DNA from 3 places in the Alcanivorax sp. MD8A genome. Region 1 is predicted to be linked to each of the others. Evidence: predicted binding sites of a transcription regulator. Region 1 holds the regulator's gene; each other region holds the start of a gene.
What was found. The regulator LexA, encoded in region 1, represses DNA repair genes until DNA is damaged. The targets are predictions, from matches to a motif close to TACTGTNTANNTANACAGTA.
Positions count from the first base shown of each region.

Region 2: recN (DNA repair protein RecN) is a predicted target of LexA. The motif match lies at 2,766-2,785, and genes of this name have one in related genera.
Region 3: A15D_RS07555 (PA0069 family radical SAM protein) is a predicted target of LexA. The motif match lies at 1,494-1,513, and genes of this name have one in related genera.

Region 1 covers NZ_AQOQ01000037.1:22,487-30,704, forward strand. Annotated here, with positions in the region: gene A15D_RS14865 (RND family transporter) at 1-219, shown strand, start outside; gene A15D_RS14870 (quinone-dependent dihydroorotate dehydrogenase) at 495-1,496, shown strand; gene rmf (ribosome modulation factor) at 1,849-2,055, opposite strand; gene rlmKL (bifunctional 23S rRNA (guanine(2069)-N(7))-methyltransferase RlmK/23S rRNA (guanine(2445)-N(2))-methyltransferase RlmL) at 2,326-4,440, shown strand; gene A15D_RS14885 (glutaredoxin family protein) at 4,440-4,661, shown strand; gene A15D_RS14890 (TatD family hydrolase) at 4,870-5,694, opposite strand; gene A15D_RS14895 (DUF1499 domain-containing protein) at 5,645-6,061, opposite strand; gene lexA (transcriptional repressor LexA) at 6,093-6,707, opposite strand; gene A15D_RS14905 (cyclic nucleotide-binding domain-containing protein) at 6,974-7,624, shown strand; gene A15D_RS14910 (universal stress protein) at 7,652-8,101, opposite strand.
Region 2 covers NZ_AQOQ01000005.1:132,357-140,574, forward strand. Annotated here, with positions in the region: gene dnaK (molecular chaperone DnaK) at 1-474, opposite strand, end outside; gene grpE (nucleotide exchange factor GrpE) at 705-1,280, opposite strand; gene hrcA (heat-inducible transcriptional repressor HrcA) at 1,631-2,680, opposite strand; gene recN (DNA repair protein RecN) at 2,820-4,487, shown strand; gene fur (ferric iron uptake transcriptional regulator) at 4,993-5,394, opposite strand; gene A15D_RS04430 (outer membrane protein assembly factor BamE) at 5,504-5,911, shown strand; gene A15D_RS04435 (RnfH family protein) at 5,975-6,277, opposite strand; gene A15D_RS04440 (sodium-dependent transporter) at 6,277-7,836, opposite strand; gene smpB (SsrA-binding protein SmpB) at 7,980-8,218, shown strand, end outside.
Region 3 covers NZ_AQOQ01000011.1:14,905-23,122, reverse strand. Annotated here, with positions in the region: gene A15D_RS07560 (SDR family oxidoreductase) at 1-306, opposite strand, end outside; gene A15D_RS07555 (PA0069 family radical SAM protein) at 413-1,477, opposite strand; gene A15D_RS07550 (NAD-glutamate dehydrogenase) at 1,588-6,387, opposite strand; gene A15D_RS07545 (DUF2288 domain-containing protein) at 6,505-6,819, opposite strand; gene A15D_RS07540 (alkaline phosphatase) at 7,062-8,218, opposite strand, start outside.

The DNA of each region.
Region 1 (8,218 bases):
ACCCTCAAAACCACGGGTAAAGCGGTTGCCTTCACCGGTATTACCCTGGCCGTGGGTGTGATTTTCTGGGTGTTCAGCTCCATCAAGTTCCAGGCTGACATGGGGATCCTGCTGACCTTCATGTTCTTGTGGAACATGATCGGCGCCCTGTGGCTGCTGCCGGCGCTGGGCCGTTTCCTGCTCAAGCCGAATGCAGCGCGAGCCCGTCAACGCGGCTAACTGACGCGCTGGTTTCGTTAGTTGTTATTGGCCCGGCTATGCCGGGCCTTTTTTGTGGTCGACGCGTATTTGAGGGAATGGATCACAACCGAGACCATCCCGTAAGAGCGTCGGTGATTGGCTGCGCTCACCCTCCGAGCCCCTATGGAGGACACGCCGACACACCGTGGAGCGGGGCTTCAGCGGATGACGCGGCTCCTGTCCGACACAAAGCATCGTAGTCACCACAGCCGTTGGCTATAATGCCGGCGGTTTTCACTGATTCGGGCCCATCGATGTTGTATTCCCTCGCCAGACCGTTGCTGTTTTCCCTGTCCGCTGAACATTCCCATGAGCTCACCCTGGCCATGTTGCGAAAACGTGCGGGCAAGTTGTGGCCGGGTGCTGTACCCCATCGTCCCCGTCAGGTCATGGGCATTGAGTTCCCCAACCCGGTTGGGCTCGCAGCGGGTCTGGACAAGAACGGTGACTGTATCGACGGCTTGGCCGATCTGGGCTTTGGCTTCATTGAGGTCGGCACCATCACCCCGAGACCTCAGCCAGGGAACCCGAAGCCACGCCTGTTTCGGGTGCCTGAAGCGGGCGGCATCATCAATCGGATGGGTTTCAATAATCTGGGCGTAGATTATCTGGTCGGTGCCGTAAAAAGCAGCCGTTATAAAGGGGTGCTGGGGATCAACATCGGCAAGAACAAAGACACCCCGGTGGAAGATGCCGTGCAGGATTACCTTGCCTGTCAGCAAAAGGTACATGCCTATGCAACCTATCTGGTGGTCAATGTGTCTTCCCCCAATACCCCCGGGCTTCGCGAGCTTCAGCACGGTGAAGCGCTGGATAAATTGCTGGGCACGCTCCGTGAGGCACAAACCCGCCTGGACCAGCAGCACCGACGCCGGGTTCCGCTGGTGATCAAGATTGCCCCGGATAATACTGAAGAAGAGCTGCATGCCATGGCTGAGGCTTTTGTCGCGCACGGTATTGACGGTGTTTGTGTGGGCAATACCACCCTGTCCCGTGAGGGCGTCAAAGGCCTGGCCAATGCCGAAGAACAGGGGGGCTTGAGCGGTGCACCGCTGACCCCGATTGCCAATCAGGCACTGGCGACCATGAGTACGGCGCTTAGAGGAAGAATCCCGATTATCGGTGTGGGCGGGATCAATAGTGCGGCGGATGCGCTGGAGAAACAGCGACTGGGCGCTGAGTTGGTGCAGGTCTACAGCGGATTGATTTACCAGGGCCCCGGTTTGGTCGGTGATATCGCCAGGGCCTGGAAATAGCTTTTTCCCTTTTTGACTCGCATTAAAAAGGTTCATCGCGGATTATCGGGAATCGTCTTTCCGTAGGAGCGTCGCTTGCGGCGCGATCCCAGACCAGGATCAAAAGCACTTTCACCACAGAGGACACAGGGTACACAGAGGAAAACCGTCTTTCTCAGTGAACCCTGTGACCTCTGTGGTAAATCAGTCTTTAACGACGTGGGTTATCGCGCCGCCAGCGACGCTCCTACGGAAAGGGAGGGGATTAAATTGGGCTTTTCCCGGAAACCCGCGATGAAGCATTAAAAAGGGCCCTGGTGGGGCCCTGTGGGTCGGCGCGCGAACGCGTCGGCGCGATGAGGAACTGAGGAGATTATCCGATGTTTTTCAGATTCTGGATGCTGGCAACACCCAGCATACCCTGTGCGAAGTGGGTGCGGCCTTCACGCCAGCCCCCCATCCAGTTAGTTCGTGCGGTTAACGAACCGAAGGGGCAATCTTCACGGGATTTTCCATCGAGGCCGGCGTTGTATCCCCGGCTATAGGCGCGGTCGTCTCTGTTTCGTTTTTGTCGCTTCATAGACGCTTTCCCTTTCACAGACAGCGGTACACAAGAATGACCCCCGGGCAAAAGCGATGCCCGTGTAATGAATGGCTTCATCTTCAGGGTCGACACATTCAGTATGGGAAAGGCACCAGGGTGTGTCGAATACCAAGTAGCAATATGCTGGCCGTCCTTTAAGCATATGACGTATAAAGGACAGCACGATGACAGTTTATGTAACTGGTTGAAATTGAATGGATAAAAATTCTTCCTGTGCATAAAACAGTCACTTATGAGGAATAGATAATGGAATTTGTCGCTACCAGCATGCCCGGGTTGGCCCCGTTGCTGGCCGAAGAACTGAGCCACCTGGGAATGCCGGTAACAGAGACGGGCAAGGCGCATGTGGTGTTCAGTGGAGGCAGTGCCGATGCCTTGACGGTGTGCCTGTGGTCGCGGCTGGCTGAGCGGGTGTTATTGCCCCTGGCAACCCTGCAACTGACCCCGGATATTGCCCCGGAAAAGTTGGCCGCCAGCCAGGACTGGCGTGCGCTGGTGGGCAATGATGCGCCGTTGCACGTGCATGTGGAGCATGGTCTCGGTGTGCGTGGCGATAACCGTATCAGCGCCAAGCGGTTTATTCAGGCGCTGGGTGATGCCTTCCCCATTTCCCGTGACCCCCGTGGTAGCTGTTGCGTAAGGGCCCGGTTAGACCAGAACGAAGCGCACCTTTGGCTTGATCTTGCAGGGGAGCCGTTGCACCGGCGGGGTTATCGCCTGGCCGGTGGTCGGGCGCCACTGCGCGAGACGCTGGCAGCGGCCATGCTATGGGCCGCAGGGTGGGCCAGCAAAGACCGGCCAGCCGCACTGCTGGACCCTTTTTGTGGCTCAGGCACCTTGTTGATCGAGGCGGCCTTGATGGCAGCTGGGCGGGCGGCAGGTGCCAACCGTCGCCATTATGGTTTTCAACATTGGCGGGGTTGTCGCCGGCAGTTGTGGGAAGCCGCCATGGCCGAGGCATCGAACTCTGCTGAGCGGCCTGTGCCTACGCTGTCGCTGAAAGGGTTTGATGCCGATTTGAAGGCGATACAACTTGCCCAGCAAAACGCGGAGCGGGCAGGGGTTCGAGCGGCCATTCACGTTGAGCGCCGTGAGCTGGGCGCCCTGCGCCAGCGTGATTTTGCCGAACAGGGGATCTTGCTCACCAACCCGCCCTGGGGCGAGCGCCTGGACGAGCAGGAACAGGCAGGATGGCTGCATCTGGGTCTGGGGCGCACCTTGTCTGTGCTGGCACCGCAATGGACCGCCATTTTACTGGGGGCAGATGCGCAGGTGATGGACCGGACCGGGATGACGCTGGATACCCAGTGGCGCCTGAAGAATGGCCCCTTCAACAACTTTATCCGCCGTTATCTGCCGCGTTCACTGGCTGCGCCGGTGGTGGTCAGGGTGGCCGATGAATCGGCCTTTGACGTTCCCGAAGACGCCAAGCCGCTCCTCAATCGTTTGCGCAAGAATGGCAAGCATCTGCGGCGCTGGCTGGAGCGCGAAGATATCCAGTGTTATCGCCTTTATGACCGTGATCTGCCCGAGTTCAATGTGGCGGTGGACATCTATGGCGACCAGGTGCTGGTACAGGAATTCAAGGCACCGAAAACCGTCGATCCGGAAAAGGCGAAAGTCCGACGCGACTTGGCCGTGACCGCCGTGAGGGCCGCACTGGGGGTGCACCGCGAGCAGGTGCATCTTCGCACTCGTGAACGGCAGAAGGGCAAGCAGCAATACCAGAAACTGGATGGGCAAGGTCACTACCGGCCAGTGCGGGAAGGGCAGGCCCAATTGCTGGTCAACCTGCAGGACTATCTGGATACCGGCCTGTTCCTGGATCATCGACCGGTGCGGTTGCGAATCGCCGAGGAAGCCTCGGGCAAGCGCTTTCTCAATCTGTTCGCTTACACCGGTTCTGCTACTGTGCATGCCGCTGTGGGCGGAGCCAAGCGTACAGTGACGGTCGATGCATCCAAAAAGTACCTCGAATGGGCGGCCAGTAACCTTGCGCTGAATGGCTTTTCAACGGATCAGCATGCGATGGAACGTTCTGACACCATGCGCTGGCTGGATGAGTGCCGTGAGCAGTTCGACATCGTGTTTTGCGATCCGCCGACCTTTTCCAATAACAAGTCCCGCAGTGACTTCGTGGTGGAAGAACATCATGGTGATCTGATCCGCAAAATCATGAAGCGGCTGGAGCGGGGAGGGGTGCTCTACTTTTCGTGCAACTACCGTCGCTTCCAACTGGATGAATCCATTCGCAAGTGGTATGACGTGGAAGATCTGACTCGCTGGAGTATTCCCGAGGACTTCCGTCGCAACGACAAGGTTCACGTGCTCTATGCGATCCGGCATGTGGAGGAGGGCTAATGGTTGTGCTCTACACCACCGTGGGTTGTCACCTGTGTGATCAGGCGCGCGAGCTGCTATTGATGGTGAATCCCTCTCAGGAAATCACGGCAGTGGATGTGGCGGAGGATGATGCCCTGATTGCACGATACGGCGAGCGAATCCCGGTATTGTCTCGCGAAGGTAAGGAGCTTGCCTGGCCCTTCGGGCTGCTCGAAGTCCAGGCGTTTCTTCAGGGCTGAATCGCTTGCAGGCAATATCCCACAAGGGGGCACCGGAATTGTGGGAGCGATGGTTCCACCGCGAATGAACGGCCGGGTGAGGGGCATCGCGGGCGGACGACTGCTCTCACTCTGCTGTCCAGCCGGCTGTGGTGGGCAGAATCCCATGCAGGGTCACCATGGTATCTCTCAGGATACACACGTGTTGTGAGTGGGTTTGGGTTGTGTGTCAACGCCCGGAGAAAAGCGTTGCGGCGTTGTCTGAGGTGATGGCTGCGAGAGCCGTCACTTCCTGTTCTCGAAGTGTAGCAACACGTTGGCCAATCCACGGTAACAGGCACGGCTCATTGCGGCGTTTTTGCACGGGCGGCTCAGGGAGGTCACGGGGGATCAGATAGGGCGCGTCGGTCTCCAGCAGCAGGCGATTGTCCGGAATATTGGGCACCAGAGTGGCGAGCTCCTTGCCACGGCGTTCATCGCACACCCAACCGGTGATACCGATGTGGCAATCCAGATCCAGATAGTCGAACAGCGCCCGTTTCGAGCCCGTAAAGCAATGCACAACGGCCCCTTTCAGTTGGTCACGCCAGGCCTTGAGGATCGGCAGAAAGCGGTCATGGGCATCGCGCTCATGCAGAAAAACAGGCAGCCCGGCTTCAGCCGCCAGGGCTAATTGTGCTTCGAACGCCCTTTCCTGATCCGGGCGGGGGGAAAAGTCCCGATTGAAGTCCAGGCCCATTTCTCCTGCCGCGCGGACCTCTGGCGACTTGAGCAACTCACGCAGTTCTTTTTCCATTTCCGGCGAATAAAAGCGTGCACTGTGTGGGTGAAGGCCCGCTGTCGCGAACAGGTCGTCGTGCTGTGATGCCAGAGTGACGGCCTGCCGGGATTCGTCGAGGCTGGTGCCGGTGATCAGCTGCCAGGTCACCCCGGCAGCGCGAGCACGGTCGATAACGTCATTGCGGTCCTCACGGAACTGCTTGTCCGTCAGGTTGACGCCGATATCAGCCCAGAGGATGGGCGCTTCGGGGAGTGTGTTGTGCGGTTGTGTCATTGGATTTCAGTTCTGCCAGTTTGCTGCGCAGGGATTCTACCCGACGGCGGTTGGCACCTAAATCCCAGTAACCGACACGGGACGCAGAGCGGACCTCTACGACGCCATTTTCGCGTACGTAAAATGTGACGTCGTCCGTAAAGCGAAGTACCAGGCTCTTGAAGCGAGCCTGAATGCGCGACTGGCCGACCACGTCATATTCCACACGGGGCTGGGCATCCAATACGGTCTGGAGACGCTGGAGACTGGTGTCACGGTTGTCCGATACCTCCAGAGGGGGAACCCAGTGGTCCTTGCTGCCGCTCAGGCTGGACACACAGTTGGGGGAATTCGGGCAGGGCGCGAGCAAGTTATTATCGTCTGACATGACACTGCTACTCAGTACCAGAACAAGGACACTAATAAGAATTCGGATCACGGATCAACCCCACAAAAATACCTTCGATAACCAGCTGGTCGGCTGGCACCTTGATGGGCTCATAGGCCTCATTCGCCGGTAGCAGGGTAGCACTGGACTTGTTCAGTTTTAATGTCTTGACTGTGACTTCTTCGTCAATTCTGGCGACAACGATCTCGCCGTTGCGGGCCACATTCGATTTGCGCACGGCGATAAGATCGCCATCAAAGATACCGGCATCAATCATGCTGTCGCCCTGAACCTTCAACAGGTAGGTTGGGCGCTGCTTGAACAACCCCTGGGGGACGGGAACGGTTCGCTCCACGTTTTCAATGGCTTCAATGGGTACACCGGCCGCCACCTTGCCGACGATGGGCAATTCTTCTTCTGACCAGTAGGCGTTATCGAGCAGCTGGATACCGCGGGAGCGGTCGCTATGGAGCTTGATATAGCCCTTGCGTTCCAGCGCACGGAGATGGTCAGACGCCGCATTCTTGGACTGGAAGCCCATGATATCTGCGATCTCGGCGCGGGTTGGCGCCATGCCTGTGTCGGCCAGGCACTCACGAATGCAATCCAGAACCTGTTGCTGGCGTTCAGTCAGTTTGCTGCTCATAACCTTCTCCGTGTGGTCGTCAGAAATGGCGCCTTCCCGTGTGCGCATTTCCTGATTGCCTCTGTCAGCCAAAGGCGACATTGGGGCCATTGATTTTGATCCTAGCACGAGCACTGACAATATGAACAGTGTTATTTGTCCAGGTTCCCCTGACCAGTAAGGCGCACGGATTTGTCATTCCTGCCGTTGCCCTGTCTGGTCGTGGGCACTAGCATTGGGTTTTCATATCCATCAATGGCATGGGTCAGGCTAAACGGGGAAGGTAGATGGAGCAGGCCAACAATAATGATTTCGGCCAGCAGCGGGTTCGGCAGTTACTTTCCGGGGTCCCGTTTTTCAATGAAATTGCCAGGGACGATCAGGCACAGTTTGCCCAGATTGAACAGAACACCCGGTTATGGGTAGCGGGTTCCGGCGACACGGTAATTCGTGCCGGTGACGTGGATTCCACGCTGTATTTCCTGTTGCGTGGTCAGTTGGAAGTGTGCGCAGAGCAGGGCAGTGAGGCTCCACTGTATTACGTGTCTCCCGGTGAGGTGTTCGGCACCTTGTCCATGCTGCTCGGCACCCCGCGCAGCGCCACGATTAGGGTCGCGGACAATGCCCGTGAAGCGGTGCTGGCGAGTCTGGATTTCAATGCCTTCAATGAGGATGACAGCCCGTATTCCCTGGCGACCCGTTTGGCCTTTTTTCATATGATTGTGCACCACATACGCTGGACCCTGGAGGTCAAGCGTATGCAATCCCCAACTCACGAACTGGTGCAGTCCATGCGCAAGTTGCCCGTTTTTCACGGTGAGAAAGGCAGTGCAGAAGAACTGGATGCCCTGCGCGAACAGGCCCAGAGCCTGGCAGAGCTGCTATGCCGCTGGAACGAGGAAAGTCAGGCCAATACCGGCACGATCCAGCTGACCTAAGCACGCAAGGCGTTATTCAGAGGTTCCCTAGCCCTTGCCATTCTGGTCGACCTTCACTGCCAGAACATCACAATGGGCACCGGGGACCAGCCCGCGAGCCGTGGACCCCAGTAGCAACGCCAGACCACTGCGGGTGTGGCTGCCGACAGCAATCAGGTCGGCCTCCAGCTTGTCGGCCTTGTCGAGGATGGTCTTCTCGATAGAACCCAGCTCTACGTGCACGTTGCCATCGGGAATCTGGTAGCGCTGGGCATAGCGCCTGGCCATTTCCCGGGCCTGTTCCATCAGCCCGGTCTGCAGGTCAGTGACATCCATGGGGACATCGGCGCCGTAGGCCAGCGCCAGCGGTTCGATCACATGGATGAGGTGAAGCTCTCCTTCGTTGCCAGACAGGACGCCAGCGGCACGGGATAGCACCTGTGCGGATTCATCGCTGCCGTCGATGGCAACCAGGATCTTGCGATAGGGCGTAGGCACGATTCTCTCCATGAAAGCCGTCTTTCCCGGCAGTATAACTCGCCTTGCAGTGGTTGCCAGCGGGGTAATTCACAGTACAGGGTTGCTCTTCCACCTCTGCTTGTACTACTACTAGGG
Region 2 (8,218 bases), on a different contig from region 1:
ACCGGCATCCTTGGTGGCCTGACGCTGGGAATCGTTGAAGTAAGCCGGCACGGTGATAACGGCCTCGGTGACGGTCTCACCCAGGTAATCTTCCGCGGTCTTCTTCATCTTTTTCAGCACTTGCGCAGAGATCTGCGGCGGCGCCATCTTTTCGCCCTTCACTTCCACCCAGGCGTCACCGTTGTCGGCCTTGGCAATCTTGTAAGGGACCATCTTGATGTCTTTCTGAACCACATCGTCTTCAAAACGACGACCGATCAGACGCTTCACCGCGTACAGGGTGTTTTCCGGGTTGGTCACGGCCTGACGCTTGGCAGCCTGACCGACCAGGGTTTCCTTGTCGTCGGTGTACGCGATGATGGAAGGCGTCGTACGGGCGCCTTCGCTGTTCTCGATAACCTTGGCCTTGTCGCCTTCCAGTACCGCCACACAGCTGTTGGTCGTACCCAGGTCAATACCGATAATCTTGCCCATGTGTCTCTTTCTCCTTCACACCACCCGAATCCCTTTCGGCGATTCGGTCAGTTGAACTTGTTAACTCGTCTGGCTCCTATATGGCGGTGCTTTCTGCCAATTCAAGGGAGCGTGAAGATTTTGTTTATTGCCATTTTTAGCGGGTCGGACGTCGGACGTCGGACGTCAAAACCCCAAAACCGGCCGAACAGGGCGCCTGACTTCCGACGTCAGACGTCCGACCAGAATCTTTATGGCGCCTTGCTGACCACCACCCGCGCCGGGCGAATCAGACGGCCATTGAGCTGATAGCCTTTCTCCAGCACCTCAATCACCGTGTTCGGGTCCACATTGGGTACCGGCACCATGGTCATGGCTTCATGCAATTCCGGATTGAACGGCTCATCGCTGGGGCTGATCTGCTCCAGGTTGTACTTGCCGAACACATCCAGCAGGGACTTGAGGGTCAGCTCGATGCCTTCACGGGCCGGCTTCAGGGCCTCGTCTTGCGCATCCAGCGCCGCCAGCCCACGCTCCAGGTTGTCTGCCACACTCAGCAGATCACCCGCGAATTTTTCCAGCGCGAACTTGTGGGCGTGCTGCACATCACGCTCGGCACGCTTGCGCACGTTCTGCACTTCGGCCTGGGCACGGACATCAGCCTCACCCAGTGCCTTCTTTACTTTCGCCAGTTCGGCTTCCATCTCGGCCAGCGCCTCTTCGGCGGTGGGCTCGGCTGCCTCTGCCTCGGCCTGAGCAGCCTGCTGCTCTTCCACGGTTTCTACCTGCGGCTCAGCGGCCTTCTGGTCTTTTTCCTGCTCACTCATTTGTCACTCCACATCCCTAAACCGGGCTTTTCCAGGAAAGCCGGCAAAGATATGGGAACTGTTGGTGGGGATTCAAGGGAAAGGTAGTGAATAGTTAATAGTGAACAGTTAACAGCGCCGCGAGAGGGGTTGGTGGGTGCCGGGACGGCGCAGGGCGCGTTCAGGCGGCTGTCAGCGCATCCTGTGGGAGCTTGCCTGCAAGCGATGGCCCTCCGCCTCCCCCCACCCGCGTCAGATCATGCTGAGGGAGCGGTGGTTCCACCGCGATTTTCAGCACCCTGCCGAGGGATCGTGGTCGAACGACCACTCCCACAGAGCCTTCGGCTACAGGCAGTTAGCTGTCAACTGAATTACAGCTGGGTGAGGGCCGCCGAGAGGATCTTGGCGGTGATATCCACGGTGGGGATCACTTTTTCGTAGTCCATGCGGGTGGGCCCCACCACGGCGAGAACGCCCACCGGGCCGTTCTCGGCACGGTAAGGGGCAGAAATCAGCGAGTAATCCTCGAAGGGACGAAAACCGGATTCCCGGCCAATGAAAATCTGCACCCCGTCGGCCTTCATGGAACGCTCCAGCAAATGCAGGATATCGCGCTTGTGGTTGAAGGCATCAAACAGATCCCGCAGCTGGCCCAGATTGTCCGCCTCGGCAGACTGAATCAGGTTGGACTCACCGGAAACCACATAATCAGAATCAGATTGCTCCGTGCGCAGGGCCTTGTCGGCCACCGCCACCGCCGTTTGCATCAGGGCATCCATCTGCTGACGGTCCGCATTCATGGTATTGAGCAGGCCATCGCAGATACTATTCAGATCGCAACCGGCATAGGTGTGATTGATGTAGTTGGCGGCCTGCCGCAGCTCCACCTCATCGTAATCCCGGTCGGTATGAATGATACGGTTCTGCACCTCAGAGCGGTTCACCACCAGCACCACCAGCACCCGCTTGCCCGACAAGGGCAGAAACTCCACCTGCCGCAGGGTGCTCACCTCACGGCGTGGCACCGCTACCAGCCCCGCCATACGCGTCAGCTCCGCCAGCGTCTTTGACGCCTGGGCGATCAACTCTTGCGGCGATTGCTCCGGCGCCAGCAGCTGGTTCAACTCGCGCTTCAGATCCCTGTGATCCGGCCGCTCCATCACACTGGTCGCCAGTAGGGAATCCACATACATGCGGTAACCCAATTCGGTCGGAATCCGCCCGGCAGACGTATGCGGGCTGGCCAGAATGCCCAGATCCTCCAGCTCCGCCATGATATTGCGGATGGTGGCCGGGCTGACTTTGAGACCACTGCCGGAAGCCAGCGTCTTGGAACCCACCGGCTGGCCATCGCGAATATGGCGCTCCACCAGCGTCATCAACAGGCGTTGTTTGCGTTCGTTGAGGTCCAGTTTAGTCATGGGAATATATGTACCAGAAAGTCCCGGTCATTATACAGCCCCACAGGGACTTACACTTCCCCGCTGTTTGCCCTAGTATTGGCTTTACTGACCATAAGGACAGCACCTTCATCAGTGCAGGCAAATGCAGGAGAGCCCGATGCTGACCCACCTGAGTGTTCGCCACTTCGCCACCGTCGACCAGCTGGAGCTGGAGCCAGAGAACGGACTTACCGTCATCAGCGGCGAAACCGGCGCGGGCAAGTCTGTCATTATCGATGCGCTGGGGCTGACCCTGGGAGATCGGGCCGACTCCAGCGTGGTACGGCACGGGCATGACCGGGCTGAGGTGCTCGCCACCTTTGATGTCAGCGACAATCCAGCCGCCCGGCAATGGCTGTCGGAACGGGAACTGGACGACGACAACCAGTGTCTGTTGCGCCGCACCGTGCGCGCCGATGGCCGCTCCCGGGCCTACGTGAATGGCACGCCGACCCCGCTGGCAGAAGTCCGCGATCTGGGCGAACGCCTGATCAGCATCCACAGCCAGCATGAACACCAGGCCCTGCTCAAGAAAGAGGCCCACCGGCAACTACTGGACAATTTCGCCGATGCCCGCGATCTGGCCGGCACCGTGCGTGAGCAGTGGCGCAGCTGGCAGAAAGCCCGTCGCGCCCACGACGACGCCCTCAACCAGGCCCGTGAGCAAAACGAGCGTGAAGAACTGCTGCGCTTCCAGCTGGAAGAACTGGACGCGCTTGCCCTGCAGGAAGGCGAATTGCAGGAGCTGGAACAGGAACAGCAGCGTCTGGCCAACGCCGAAGGGCTGATTCGTATCTGCCAGCAATCGCTTGGCGCCTTGTACGAAGGCGACGACGGCACCTGCAACGATCACCTCAGCCAGGTAAGCCACTGGCTCGATGATGCGCGCCGGCAAGATGAAGGCCTGGCCAGTATTGCCGACACAGTGGAATCCGCCCGCCTGCAAGTCGAAGCCGCGGCCGACGACCTGCGCCACTACCTGGAAAAACTTGATCTGGATCCGGAACGCCTCAGCCAGGTAGAAGAGCGCCTGAGCCAGTGCTACACCCTGGCCCGCAAATACCGCATTCGCCCCGAAGAACTGGTGGAGCACCATCAGGGGCTGCTGTCGGAATCCGAAGCGCTGGGCAATGTGGACGCCCACCTCCATGCCCTGGCAGAAGCGGAAAGCGCAGCAGAAAAGCAGTACATGGACAGCGCCCTGACACTCGGCAAGGCCCGGCGCAAGGCCGCCCAGTCACTCACCCAGCAAGTCCAGAAACAGCTCACCGCACTGGGCATGAAAGCTGCCGTACTCGAAGCGCGCCTGAGCGAATGCAACCCCGGCGCCGACGGGCTCGAGGACGTCGAATTCCTGTTCTCCGCCAACCCCGGCCAACCCCTGAAACCGCTGGGCAAAGTGGCCTCCGGCGGTGAATTGTCGAGGGTCAGCTTGGCCATTCAGGTGATCTGCGCCCGCAACCTCACCGTGCCCAGCCTGGTCTTCGATGAAGTCGACGTGGGCGTCGGCGGCGGTGTCGCCGAAATTGTCGGGCGCCTGCTGCGCGAGCTGGGCAGCCACGCGCAAGTACTGTGCATTACTCACCAGGCCCAGGTCGCCAGCCAGGGCCATCAGCACTGGCAAGTCAGCAAGATTCAGGGCGACGACACCACCCACACCCGCATCCACGGGCTCGATAAAGCGGCCAGAGTCGAAGAACTGGCCAGAATGCTGGGGGGCGTGGAAATCACTGAATCCACCCGCACCCACGCGAAAGAAATGCTGAGCAAGGCGCAAGCGGCCTGAAAGGCAGTTAATCGTTAACAGTGAATAGTTAATAGCTGCGCGGGAAGGGTTGGGCGGACTGACATGCCGTGCCCGCGCTCAAACCACTGTCATCAGCCTCCTGTGGCAGCCTGCTTGCAAGAGAAAGGCAGGATTCGGGAAAACACCTCCTGCAGGCATACCCAAAATTACACAGAGCACCCCAAAGGGAAAGCCTAACCCCGACCTTCCTGTGGGAGCGGTGGTTCCACCGCGATTTTCCCGGCAACGCCGGGATCGTGGTCGAACGACCACTCCCACAGTGCGATATCTCCACACGCCGACATCAAATCCAGCGCCATCCCCCGTAGGAGCCCATGCTCGCATGGCGATCCCCTCCCCCGGCAAAAGGCCAACGCATCGTCATGCAAGCATGAATGCCTGCAGGGAAAAGGGTGTTCTGGGGGCACTGACTGGGAGAGGGAGGGGAACAGCCCACGCAACACCCGGGGCTCCCCGCGTGTTGCGTGCCGCTGCGCGAAGCGTCTTACTTCTTCGGCTTCACGTACAGGACCAGCGAGTGGTCCACAATCTCGTAACCGTGCTCTTCTGCAATGGCGTGCTGACGCTTCTCGATCACCTCGTCCATAAACTCGATAACCTGCCCGGTTTCCATGCACACCATATGGTCATGATGGTCTTCATCGGCCAGCTCAAAGACCGCCGAGCCACCTTCAAAATTGTGGCGCAACACCATGCCGGCCTGCTCGAACTGGGTCAGCACCCGGTACACGGTTGCCAGCCCCACGTCTTCGCCCGCTTCCATCAGCGACTTGTAGATGTCTTCCGCGCTCAGGTGACGCTCTTCGGACTTTTCCAGCTGCTGCAGGATTTTCACCCGCGGCAAGGTCACTTTAAGGCCCGCTTTTCTCAGATCCTGATTATCCACTGCGTATGCTCCATCTGCCGTTGGGTGGCTATTATGTCGATGTCCGGAAACTTGTACCGCGATTCCAAGTCTGTATTATCGCCCGAACACTCAATGAAGTCGAAAAACCATGCCACGTATTACCGTCACATTGCTTATCACTGCCCTGCTCGCCCTGTCTGGCTGTAGCAGCCTGCGCTTCCCCGGGGTTTACCGCATCGATATCCCCCAGGGCAACTTTGTGACAGAAGACATGCTCGCCGATCTGAAGCCCGGCATGTCTCCCGACCAGGTACGCTTCGTCCTGGGCGCGCCAACCCTGGTGGATCCCTTCACGCCCGATGTCTGGTTCTACCCCATGACCTACCGTCCCGGCAAAGGGGACAATGTCAGCCAGAAGATCGCCATCTACTTTGAAGGCGGCCAGTACAGCCACTACGAAGGTCAGGTGATCGACGATTTCAAGGCGAAGACCAGCGGCCGAAATGATCGCGACCTTCAGCAAACCGCCGAAGAGCGCAAGGAAGACGCAGAGTAAACCGCACTCCGTCTCGCCAGACGCTTCCGCCAAGCCCCGGTCAGCACCGGGGCCCGCTCCTCCTCAGTCCTTCCCGGCCTTTTCCTGTGCCCGTTTCTTGCGATTGAGCTTGGGATCCGCCTTGAGCCCGCGGTAAATCTCTACACGCTCACCGGCCTTCAGCGCATGGGCGGAGGGATTGGCCACCACCTTGCCAAACACCCCCATCGAGGCCTTTTCCAGGTCCCAGCCTTCGAACTGCTCACTGATCCCCGAGAGCCGCACCGCCTCCAGCATGGTCGTGCCTTCCGGCACGTCCAGCCCGACGAGACGCTGCTTTTCCGGCAGGGCAAACGCCACTTCCACATGAATCAGGGTATCGGCCATTACCGGGCCTCCTGCGCCGCAGGTACATCCGCCGCGGCAGGCGTCTCGGGCAACGACTCCCCTTGCACCTCAGGCAGCTCGGTCACGGGCGGCTGATCTGCCGGCTCAACAGGTGCCGCCTGCTCAGCCACAGGCGCCTCAGCAACCGGCTCATCCGCCTTTTCCGGCGCAAAGGTGCTCCACACGGAGTACACCACCAACACAATCACCGCCACCGGCGAGAAGATGCGCACCAGCGCCCGCCAGATCAGGTATAGCGGGAAGCTCTTCATCGCGAGCTCCTTGCGGGCATGGGTCTCTTTCATCACCCAACCGGCAAAGACCGCGATCAACAATCCGCCCAACGGCAACATGATCGTCGTAGACAGGAATTCCATGTTGTCGAAGAAGGTACCGACCAGGAAGGTCTTGTCCTTCCAGATATTGAACGACAGCACCGACCCCAGCCCCAGCACCCAGGCGCCCAGCCCCACAATCACCGAAGACATGGCACGGTTAACGCCCTTTTCGACCAGCCAGGCCACCACCGGCTCCGCCAGACTGATAGAGGAACTCCAGGCGGCACACACCACCAGCACGAAAAACAGCGAACCGAACAACATACCGCCCGGCATCTGACCAAACGCCAGCGGCAAGGTCACAAACATCATGCCCGGTCCCTGCCCGGCCTCCAGCCCACCGGAGAACAGCAACGGGAACATGGCCACACCGCTACCCAGCGCAACCAGCGTGTCCAGCAAGGCAATAATGATCACCGTGGACATGATGGACACCGGCTTCTTCTTGCCAGCCTTACCAGGCACTTGCCGCGGCATATAGGCCCCATAGGCCATGATCGCGCCCATACCCAGGCTCAGGGTAAAAAAGGCCTGGCCGACAGCGGTAATCACTGCCTGACCATTGAGCTTGGAAAAGTCGAAGGCAAACAGGAACTCGATACCCTGCATGAAACCCGGCGTCGTGGCGGCGTAGCCCACCAGCACCAGCAACAGCACAAACAGCAGCGGCATCAGGATCTGCACGGCTTTTTCCAGCCCCCCTTTTACGCCACGGCCAACCACCACCATGGTCAGCAGCATGAACAGGGTGTGATACCCCATCATCAGCCAGGGACTGGCCAGCATGTCATCAAAACGGGCACCGGACTGGGCAGCCGTAATCCCCTGGAAGGCACCCTGCACCGCTTCCCACGTGTAGTAGAGTGCCCAGCTGGCCACCACGGAATAGAAAGACAAGATCAGGAACGCCGACAGCACCCCCATATATCCGATCCAGGACCAACGCTGGGTGACCTTGCTCTCCGCCGCCAGCTTGCGCATGGTGTTAATCGGGCTCATCCCGCCCTTGCGGCCCAGCATCACTTCCGCCGCCATGATCGGCACACCCACCACCGCGATACACAGCAGGTACAACAAGACAAATGCCCCGCCCCCGTTTTCGCCGGTGATGTAAGGGAAACGCCAGATGTTCCCCAACCCGACCGCAGAACCGGTCGCCGCCAGAATAAAAACCCAACGGCTGGCCCACATGCCGTGAACCGGCTTGCTCTCTTGCTTCATAACATCTGTACCCTAGTTAACGTGGCGCTATTCTCTTATTTTTTGCCATGCGGGCTCAACCCGAAGTAACCACTCACATACAGGCGCTTGCCATAGACAAAGCGCTATTCGACGCCCCGGCCATGCTCTATAATCGCCCGCCTATGGGAAAAGCCAACAAAAAAGCCAAAGCACCGTCCGCCACCATTGCGCAAAATCGCAAGGCGCGTCACGAATACCATCTGGAAGAGCACTTTGAAGCCGGCCTGGTTCTGGAAGGCTGGGAAGTGAAGTCCATGCGTGCCGGCAAAGCCAACCTCAGCGAAGCCTACGTCCTGCTCAAGGATGGCGAGGCCTTCCTGTTTGGTGCCCGCATCGAGCCGCTGAACACGGCCAGCACCCA
Region 3 (8,218 bases), on a different contig from region 1:
CCGCTGAAGTGATAACGCCTGAAAACCCCCGCGGTCGCCAAAACCGGCATTATTGATCAACCCGCCAAGGGTAATACCCCGCGTGTCCAGCTCACTCACCAGTGCCTGCGCCGCGCCGGCCACTGCCAGATCTGAAGCAATACAGGCAACCTCGATGTTATGACGCGCCTTCAGCTCACTGGCCAGGGCCTCCAATCGATCCAGACGCCGTGCCACCAGGACAAGGTGCTGTCCTTCTGCTGCCAACTGACGGGCAAATTCTTCTCCGATCCCGGCGCTGGCACCGGTAACCAAAACAGCATGCATGCGACTCTCCCGAATAGACTGTCGTGGGGCAGCATGTCGACGAGTCCACCACCCCAATAAGTAACCTTGGGTAACTAATCTACCACGACAGCCCATTCAGCCCCTGTCACCGTGGGCCAATCACCGCGCTTTGAGCATCCCAGAGTGCCAATTGACCGTGGGGGCCCGGCGCTACGAAACCGCTAGTGTCCAGCGCCAGAGTCTCTCGCCCCTGTAGTCCAGCCGCACGACAGGCGGTGTCAAAGCGCTGGCGCAGCAGGTGTGACCAGGCACCCTGCCCCGACTGCCGCTGATGCCAGCGGCTGTTGTAGATAGCCCCCCCATGCAAATCACGCATCACAGACATGACCTTCTCTGCCCGGTCCGGGTAGTGCTCCGCCAGCCACTCTTCCCACAAGGGGCCCACCTCATGAGGCAGCCGCAACACCACATAGCCGGCATGCTCTGCCCCCGCCATGGCCACCTGCCCGACAATATCTTCCAGTTCGTGATCGTTGATAAAAGGAATCACCGGCGCCACCAACACACTCACAGGCACACCCGCACGGCTTAACTCGCGAATGACCCGCAGTCGGTCCTTGCCGCCACTGGCACGTGGCTCCAGTTGCGCCTTGAGACGATTATCCAGGGTCGTGACCGACACCGTCACCGAAGCACGTCCAGCCCGTGCCATCGGTGCAATCAGATCCAGATCCCGCAGCACCAGGGTACTCTTGGTAATCAGGCTGAAAGGATGCTGGCTATCCACCAGTACCTGAAGCATCTCCCGTGTCAGTCGTCTCTCACGTTCGGCGGGCTGGTAAGGATCGGTGGCAGTACCCAGAACGACGGGCTGGCATTGATAGCCCGGCTTGCGAAGGCTTTCACGCAACACCTCGGCGGCATTTTCCTTGCAGAAAATTTCGCTTTCGAAATCCTGCCCGGGAGAGAGATCCACATAGGCATGGTTCGGGCGCGCGTAACAATAAATGCAGCCATGTTCACAGCCGCGATAGGGATTGATGCTCTGGGAAAAAGGCAAATCCGGACTGCGGTTGGTCACAATAATACTTTTGGCAATTTCACGGTGGTAGCGGGTGGGCCGATTCTGGGGCGCCTCGTCCAAATCACTGTGACGGCTGGCGAAGCGCCCGGGAATCCGGCTAAGAGTGCCACGGTTGACAGCTGGCATAATCGCCCCCTCAATATACTGACCATATGAACAGTATATTAGCGAGGGGCCGGGCTCAAGTCTGTTGCACCATTACGGCCATCAACACAGTCACCTCAGAGCGTTTTCACCTACAGGCTGCGTAACTTGCGCAATTCACGCACCCCTACCGCCAGTGTCATGAAATCATGGGGACTGTCCGCCTGCAGACTCTGCAGCCGGTGCATGCCGAACTGTACCTTGTTGCGGGATTTCTCCTGCCAGGCCGTGAACCGGGCATCGGCACTATCGCCTTCCTGCTCCAGTACCTTGGCCGCCACCTGCCGATGCAGGCGGTAGGTATCCTCGCGCAGATTGGCCCGGGCCAGCGCCTGCCATTTCCCTTGCACATTCAGATCAATGATCGCCGACAGCAGCCAGAGAATATTGAGCCGGTCGCCTACCGCGAAGTACACCTGAGCCGCCATGGCGAGGGGCACCTGTGCCTGCGAGGCGAGCTCGACAATATCCGGCGCGCTACCCAGCACCATGGTGTTGGCCAACAATCGGGCTTCTTTGGCAGGAACCCCATCGTCCCCCATGCCCTCTACCGCCTGCTGCCATTCTTCCCGGTAACTGCCCGGCAGGACCTCTGGCAGCATGGCTTCCAGCTCGGCGATGGGCTTGCGGTATCGATTCACCGCCTCTGCCACCGGGCGACGCCCCCACTTGTAGAACAGCAACCAGGTGGTCATGTGCTTCATGAGCCCAATCACGCGGCCGTACAAGCGCAACTGCACCTGACTGTCCACCTGCCCATCCAGACCATCCACCGGTGCCCAGTAGAGGTCGCCATCAAAAACGGCATGGGCCATGGCGTACGCTTTCACCATACGATGCCGGGACAAGCCATGCTCATCGGCGAAACGATGCACAAAGGCAAATCCCATGCGGTTAACCACAGCATTGGCCAGCACCGTGGCAATCAACTCCCGGCGCAGGCCATGTTGCAGCAAGTCGTCGCGATAGTGCTGAACCATTTCGTCCGGGAAATAGTGAAGCACATCCTGATCGAAGAACGGGTCGTCTGGCACGTCCGACGCCAACACCGCATCAAACAGCGCATTCTTGGTGTACGACAGCAGCACTGACAGTTCGGGGCGGGTCAGCCCCATGCCTCGGGTGCGACGCTCACCAAGACTTTCATCATCCGGCAAGTACTCCACCGCCCGGTTGAGGATACCCTGTCGCTCCAGCGTCCGGAGGTGATTGGCGTGCTCGTCGAGACGACTTTCGGCGTCGTATTCCAGCAGGCTCAACGCCAGGCTTTGTACATAATTATCCCGCAGCACCGAGTTCGCCACGTCGTCGGTCATGCGCTCCAGCATGGGATCACGAGTGTCCCGATCCAGGCGGCCATCGCGCAAGCGCTGGTTGAGCGGAATCTTGATATTTACTTCCCGGTCGGAGCTATGCACACCGCCGGAATTATCAATGGCATCGGTATTGATTCGCCCACCGTTCAGGGCATATTCAATGCGCCCGAGCTGAGTCAGCCCCAGGTTACCGCCCTCGCCCACGACTTCGCAGCGCAGTTCACGGCCATTGATGCGAATCGCCTCATTGGCCCGGTCACCCACCTGGGCATGGCTTTCATTGCTGCCTTTGACATAGGTGCCGATCCCGCCATTCCAGAGCAGTTCCACTGGTGCCTTGAGAATCGCCGTGATCAATTCAGCCGGAGTCAGAGTCCGCTGCGCGATCCCAAGGGCTTCGCAGGCTTGCTCACTGAGTGTCAGACTCTTGGCACTGCGAGAATAGACTTCTGCACCCTCAGACAGGCAAGTACGATCGAAATCATCCCAGCTGGCACCACGGGTGTTGAACAGCCGCTGGCGCTCCACGAATGTGGCCGCCGGATCAGGATCCGGGTCGATAAAAATGTGCAGGTGGTTAAACGCTGCCACCAGCCGAATTTGTTCCGACAACAACATGCCATTGCCGAAGACATCGCCTCCCATGTCGCCAATACCGGCCACAGTAAAGGGCTGCTTCTGGATGTCCTTGCCCTTTTCACGGAAGTGCCGCTTCACACTTTCCCAGGCGCCGCGGGCGGTGATGCCCATCTTCTTGTGGTCGTAGCCTGCCGAGCCGCCAGAGGCAAAGGCATCGCCCAACCAAAAACCGTATTCGTCCGCCAGACCGTTAGCGATATCCGAGAAAGTCGCGGTCCCCTTGTCGGCGGCCACGACCAGATAGGGGTCATCCTTGTCATGGCGCACCACCCCAGGGGGCGGCACGATCGTCTCCCCTTCCCGGTTATCGGTGATATCCAGCAGGCCACGGATGAACTGCTTGTAGCAGGCGATCCCTTGTTTCTGCCAGGCATCACGGTCCGCCGGGTTCCCCTGCTTGACCACGAAACCGCCCTTGGCACCCACCGGCACAATGATGGCATTCTTGACCATCTGGGCTTTGACCAGGCCAAGCACTTCAGTGCGAAAATCCTCGCGACGATCTGACCAACGCAACCCGCCACGGGCCACCGGCCCGCCTCGCAGATGGATACCCTCCATTTGCGGGGAGTACACAAAGGTTTCAAACATGGGCAGCGGTTTGGGTAATTCGGATACCACCGTCGGGTCCAGCTTGAGACTGACCCAGGACTTGCTATCCCCGTGCTCATCCGGTTGATAGAAATTGGTCCGCAAGCCTGCCCGCACAACGCTCAGGAACGCCCGCAATACCCGGTCCGCATCCAGAGAGGCCACCTGATCGAGGTGATGGTCCAGTGCCTGGGCCAGTTTCACGCCGTCATCCCTGCGCTGGCTGTCGCTACAGGAAGGATCAAAACGGTTCTCGAACAATTGCACCAATAACCGTGCAATCACAGCATGGTCCGCCAGCAACTGCTCCATATAGCTTTGCGAATACGGCAGCCCGGTTTGCACCAGATACTTTGTCAGGGTGCGCAGGCAAACCACCTGCCGGGCATCCAGCCCCGCCAGCAACACCAGTCGGTTGAGCCCATCGTTTTCGATGCGTCCCTGCCAACAGACAAGAAAGGCTTCTTCGAAATAGCGCTTCTGCTGGACCGGACCCAACGCGCAATCGCCGGCGACACGGACATCAAACACCTGGATCCACTGATCGGCTTCTTCACGCACGCTCACCCGGGTCGGGTCCTGACTGACCACTCGCAAGCCAAAGTGCTCCAGCATGGGCAGCACATCCGACAGACCAATCGGTTTTTCCCGGGAATAGAGTCGCAAGCAGGTGGGACAGGCAGGCCCTTCCTCACTGGCCACCGCCAAAGACGGCAACACCGGCTGGTCGGCAGACAACTGCGACAGGTAGTGAATGTCAGCGGCAGCCTCCATGGCACGCGTGGTTTCCTGATACCCCACCGGAAAGGCGCTGGCATAACGTCGCGCCAGGCTCACTCCCTCATCGCCATCTTCGTGCAGCACCTCCCGTAATTGATCCGACCAGGACCGCGTCACGGATACCAGTCGCTCCTCCACCTGGCTTTCGCTCATGGCCAGATGCGTTCCCTGGGGAATACGGATAATGCAATGGATACGCGCCAGCCCTTCACGGAGGAAGTCAACCGTGCGCTCCACCGACAAGCCATTACACAAGCTCTTCAGCTCATTGGTAACGTGGTCACGTAATTCACGTGAGTAGCGCTCGCGACTGAGGTAGACCATGCAGGAGTAAAAGCGACCGTAACGATCACGGCGCATGAACAGGCGCAAATGATGACGGTCACGCAGGGCCCGGATGCCCATGCAGATGTGATAGAGCTCTTCTTCACTGCACTGAAACAATTCATCACGGGGCAACTGGTAAATGATGTCTCGCAAGTGCTTGCCGGAATGGGAGCGCTCGGGCAACCGTGACCGCTCCAGCACGTAGTTCACCTTGCGGCGAATCAGCGGAATATCCCGGGGACGATTGATATAGGCATCCAGGGAAAACAGGCCGATATAGCGGTCCGTGCCCTCTACACTTCCGTCTTGCGCCAACCGCTTGATGGAAATCACATCCATGTAATGAGGGTGATGGATCGAAGAACGGGCGTTGGCCTTGGTTACGACCACCAGCCGGCCATGGCTGATGTACTTGGCCATTTCATCATGGGGGGCGATGAACTCATCCGCATCGGCATAACGGCTGCCATGCCTGGCAATGCCCAGGCCGGCATCATTTTCCAGATGCAGTTGCATGCCATCATCCACAGCCTCTGCATGGGAGCGGGCATAGCCAAGAAAGGTAAAGTGGTCCTGGCTTAACCACTCGATAAACGCACCCGCTTCTTCCAGTTCTTGCTGGTCCCGTTCCGGAAAATGACCAGAAAGATTCTCACGGGTTGCCTGCAGGTTGGCGAGCATTGCCGGATAATCCGCTACCACCACCCGCAACTCCCCCAGCACCAGCTCCAACTGCTCCTGCAAGCGGGCATAGGCCTCAGGACTGCCCAGCGGCTCGAATTCGACATGGATCAGCGATTCCGCAGGGTGTTCACCGTCGCCAACCCCTTGCACCTGGATGATCTGGCCTTTGTCATCGCGCCGTAGCTGCACCACCGGATGAATGGTCCAGTCGATGGCGGTACCCGCATCTCTCACCGCCATCGCCACCGAGTCCACCAGAAATGGCATGTCGTCAGCCACGGTTCGCAGGCAAGCCATGTCACCCGGACGAGCCGGCGGTTCGATCTGAATCAGTAATTCGCGGTCGCGGTGGCGGGCCAGCTGCCAATGCTGCCAGGCCATCTGGAAAAGCTGTTCAGGGGGACGTGCGGTCAGCGCGGCAAGACTGGCCATCTCGAAATAGGCGGCCAGAAAACGACGGAACAGGCTTTGTTCCTCGGGGTTGACCTGTGCGGCGACGAGACTTTCCAGCTGCGCCTGCAACAGGGCCTGACGCTGGGCGATGTCATCCTGCATCGAGTCCTCCGGCATCCGTCAGAGTGAGGGCATCACAGCCCTTTTGTTCACTCTATACCGGGGTTGGTGACGATTGCCACCCTTGCAAAAACGACGGGGGAAGACCGGACTTGTGTCTTACTGTAGCCGCTCAGGCTGTACCAGCACCCAGGGCATAACCACCACACTCCAAAGAGTCTGGTCTGCGTCATACCACTGTGTTGCCTGCGGGTCCGACACCTTGTCGACCAGCCCCTTTTCACGCCAAAGACTGATCTCGGCGGCGTTATCTTCCGAAAACGCCACCGCCACATCCACAAGGTCCAGACCCGGCGCCACATAGATGGTCTGGCCGCGGGCAAAAAAGGGCTGCAACTCGGCCCAGCTGGCCTTGGCGGTTTCCTGGTTCAGTTTGGCTTTCAGGATATCGCGGTCTTCACCGTTAGCAGACATGGTCGCCTCCGTATTCTGGGGCGGGCATTATCCTTGATGGGATGTGAAGAGGCAAAACGGGGAAAAAGAAACGCCCGCCATCTTTGGGGGTATGGCGGGCGGGCTGTACCGGGCCGAAATTGAACATCCGTGTTCTATCGCGTCCTTGCGAGATTAACTGTAGTCCTGTTGGTGCGACGCCTTAAGTCGCAAATCGCCCGACTTCATGTAAGCCTTTTGCTATACACGCCGCTGACAATAGCTTACGACCAACGGATTTCCTGGCTTGCCTCCGCCACATGCCGCCGTCTGCGGTCATAAAGATCAAAGCGGGCCCCTTCTTCAGTGAAGGCCACCATGGAAAACGCATTGTCGCTGAAGACCTGCCCCGGCACATTCACCTGCCCCAGTGGACGCCCCCAGCCGCCATAGAGCAGGCCAGGCACCCGAATCATCGGCCGATACCAGCGGAACGCCATCAGTGCGGTGGGCCAGAACAGGCCGGAACAGGTCCAACTGTGCACCTGCTTGCCACCATTGAGGGTGAGGTTCGCATAGAGCGACGCATGGACATCACCACTGAGTACAACCAGCTTGTGACTGCGACTTTGCGCCATGGCCGTCAGCAAACGCTGTCGCTGATAACGGAAGCCTTCCCAGGCATCTTTGCCACGGAACGGGCGGCGCTGCTCCGGAAACAGCACCACAGACGTCACCAGTACCTTGATCCTGTCGGGATCCGTGTCCAGCCAGCGCACAAAGGCCTGCTCCTGCTCTTCGCTGATCATGCGCCGTTGCCAGGACCAGCGGCTCAATACCCGCTCAGTACGAACATCCATCACAAAGAAATCGGCAGGCCCACGGGAAAAGGTGTACCAGAAGCGATCCGGATCACGATCCAGGTAGGTGCCAGCCTCATTGAGCGGGGCCGCCGGGGAATGGGAGGCCTGATAAATCTGGTACGCCTTGATGGCCGCCGGGTACTTGCTGGTCCAGCGGTCAGCATTGGCTCGTTCCGGCCAGTTATTCTCGATCTCATGATCATCCAGAATCATGTAGCTGTTGGTTTCCCGTAACAGCCTGGCCAGGTTGGGCTGGGCAAAACTTTCCCGGTACAGGGAAGAAAACTCTTCGCGATTATCCGCCGCACCAATGTTGTAAAGGGAGTCGGCGTAAACCTGATCGCCCCCAAACAACACAAAATCGGGCTTTTCACGGGTGGACAGGTCAGACATTTCGGCAAAGATCTTGTCGGCTCTGTCGTCCTGGATCTTGCCGTCAAAACCCACAAACCGGTAGCAACAGGAGCCAAACAGAAAGCGGGTCTGATCTGCATCCGGCTGGTTGGTCACAAAGGTGCCCTCACTGGCAGCGGACCAATCCAGTTCTGCCGGCTCTTCATCCGGAACCCAACCCGCCT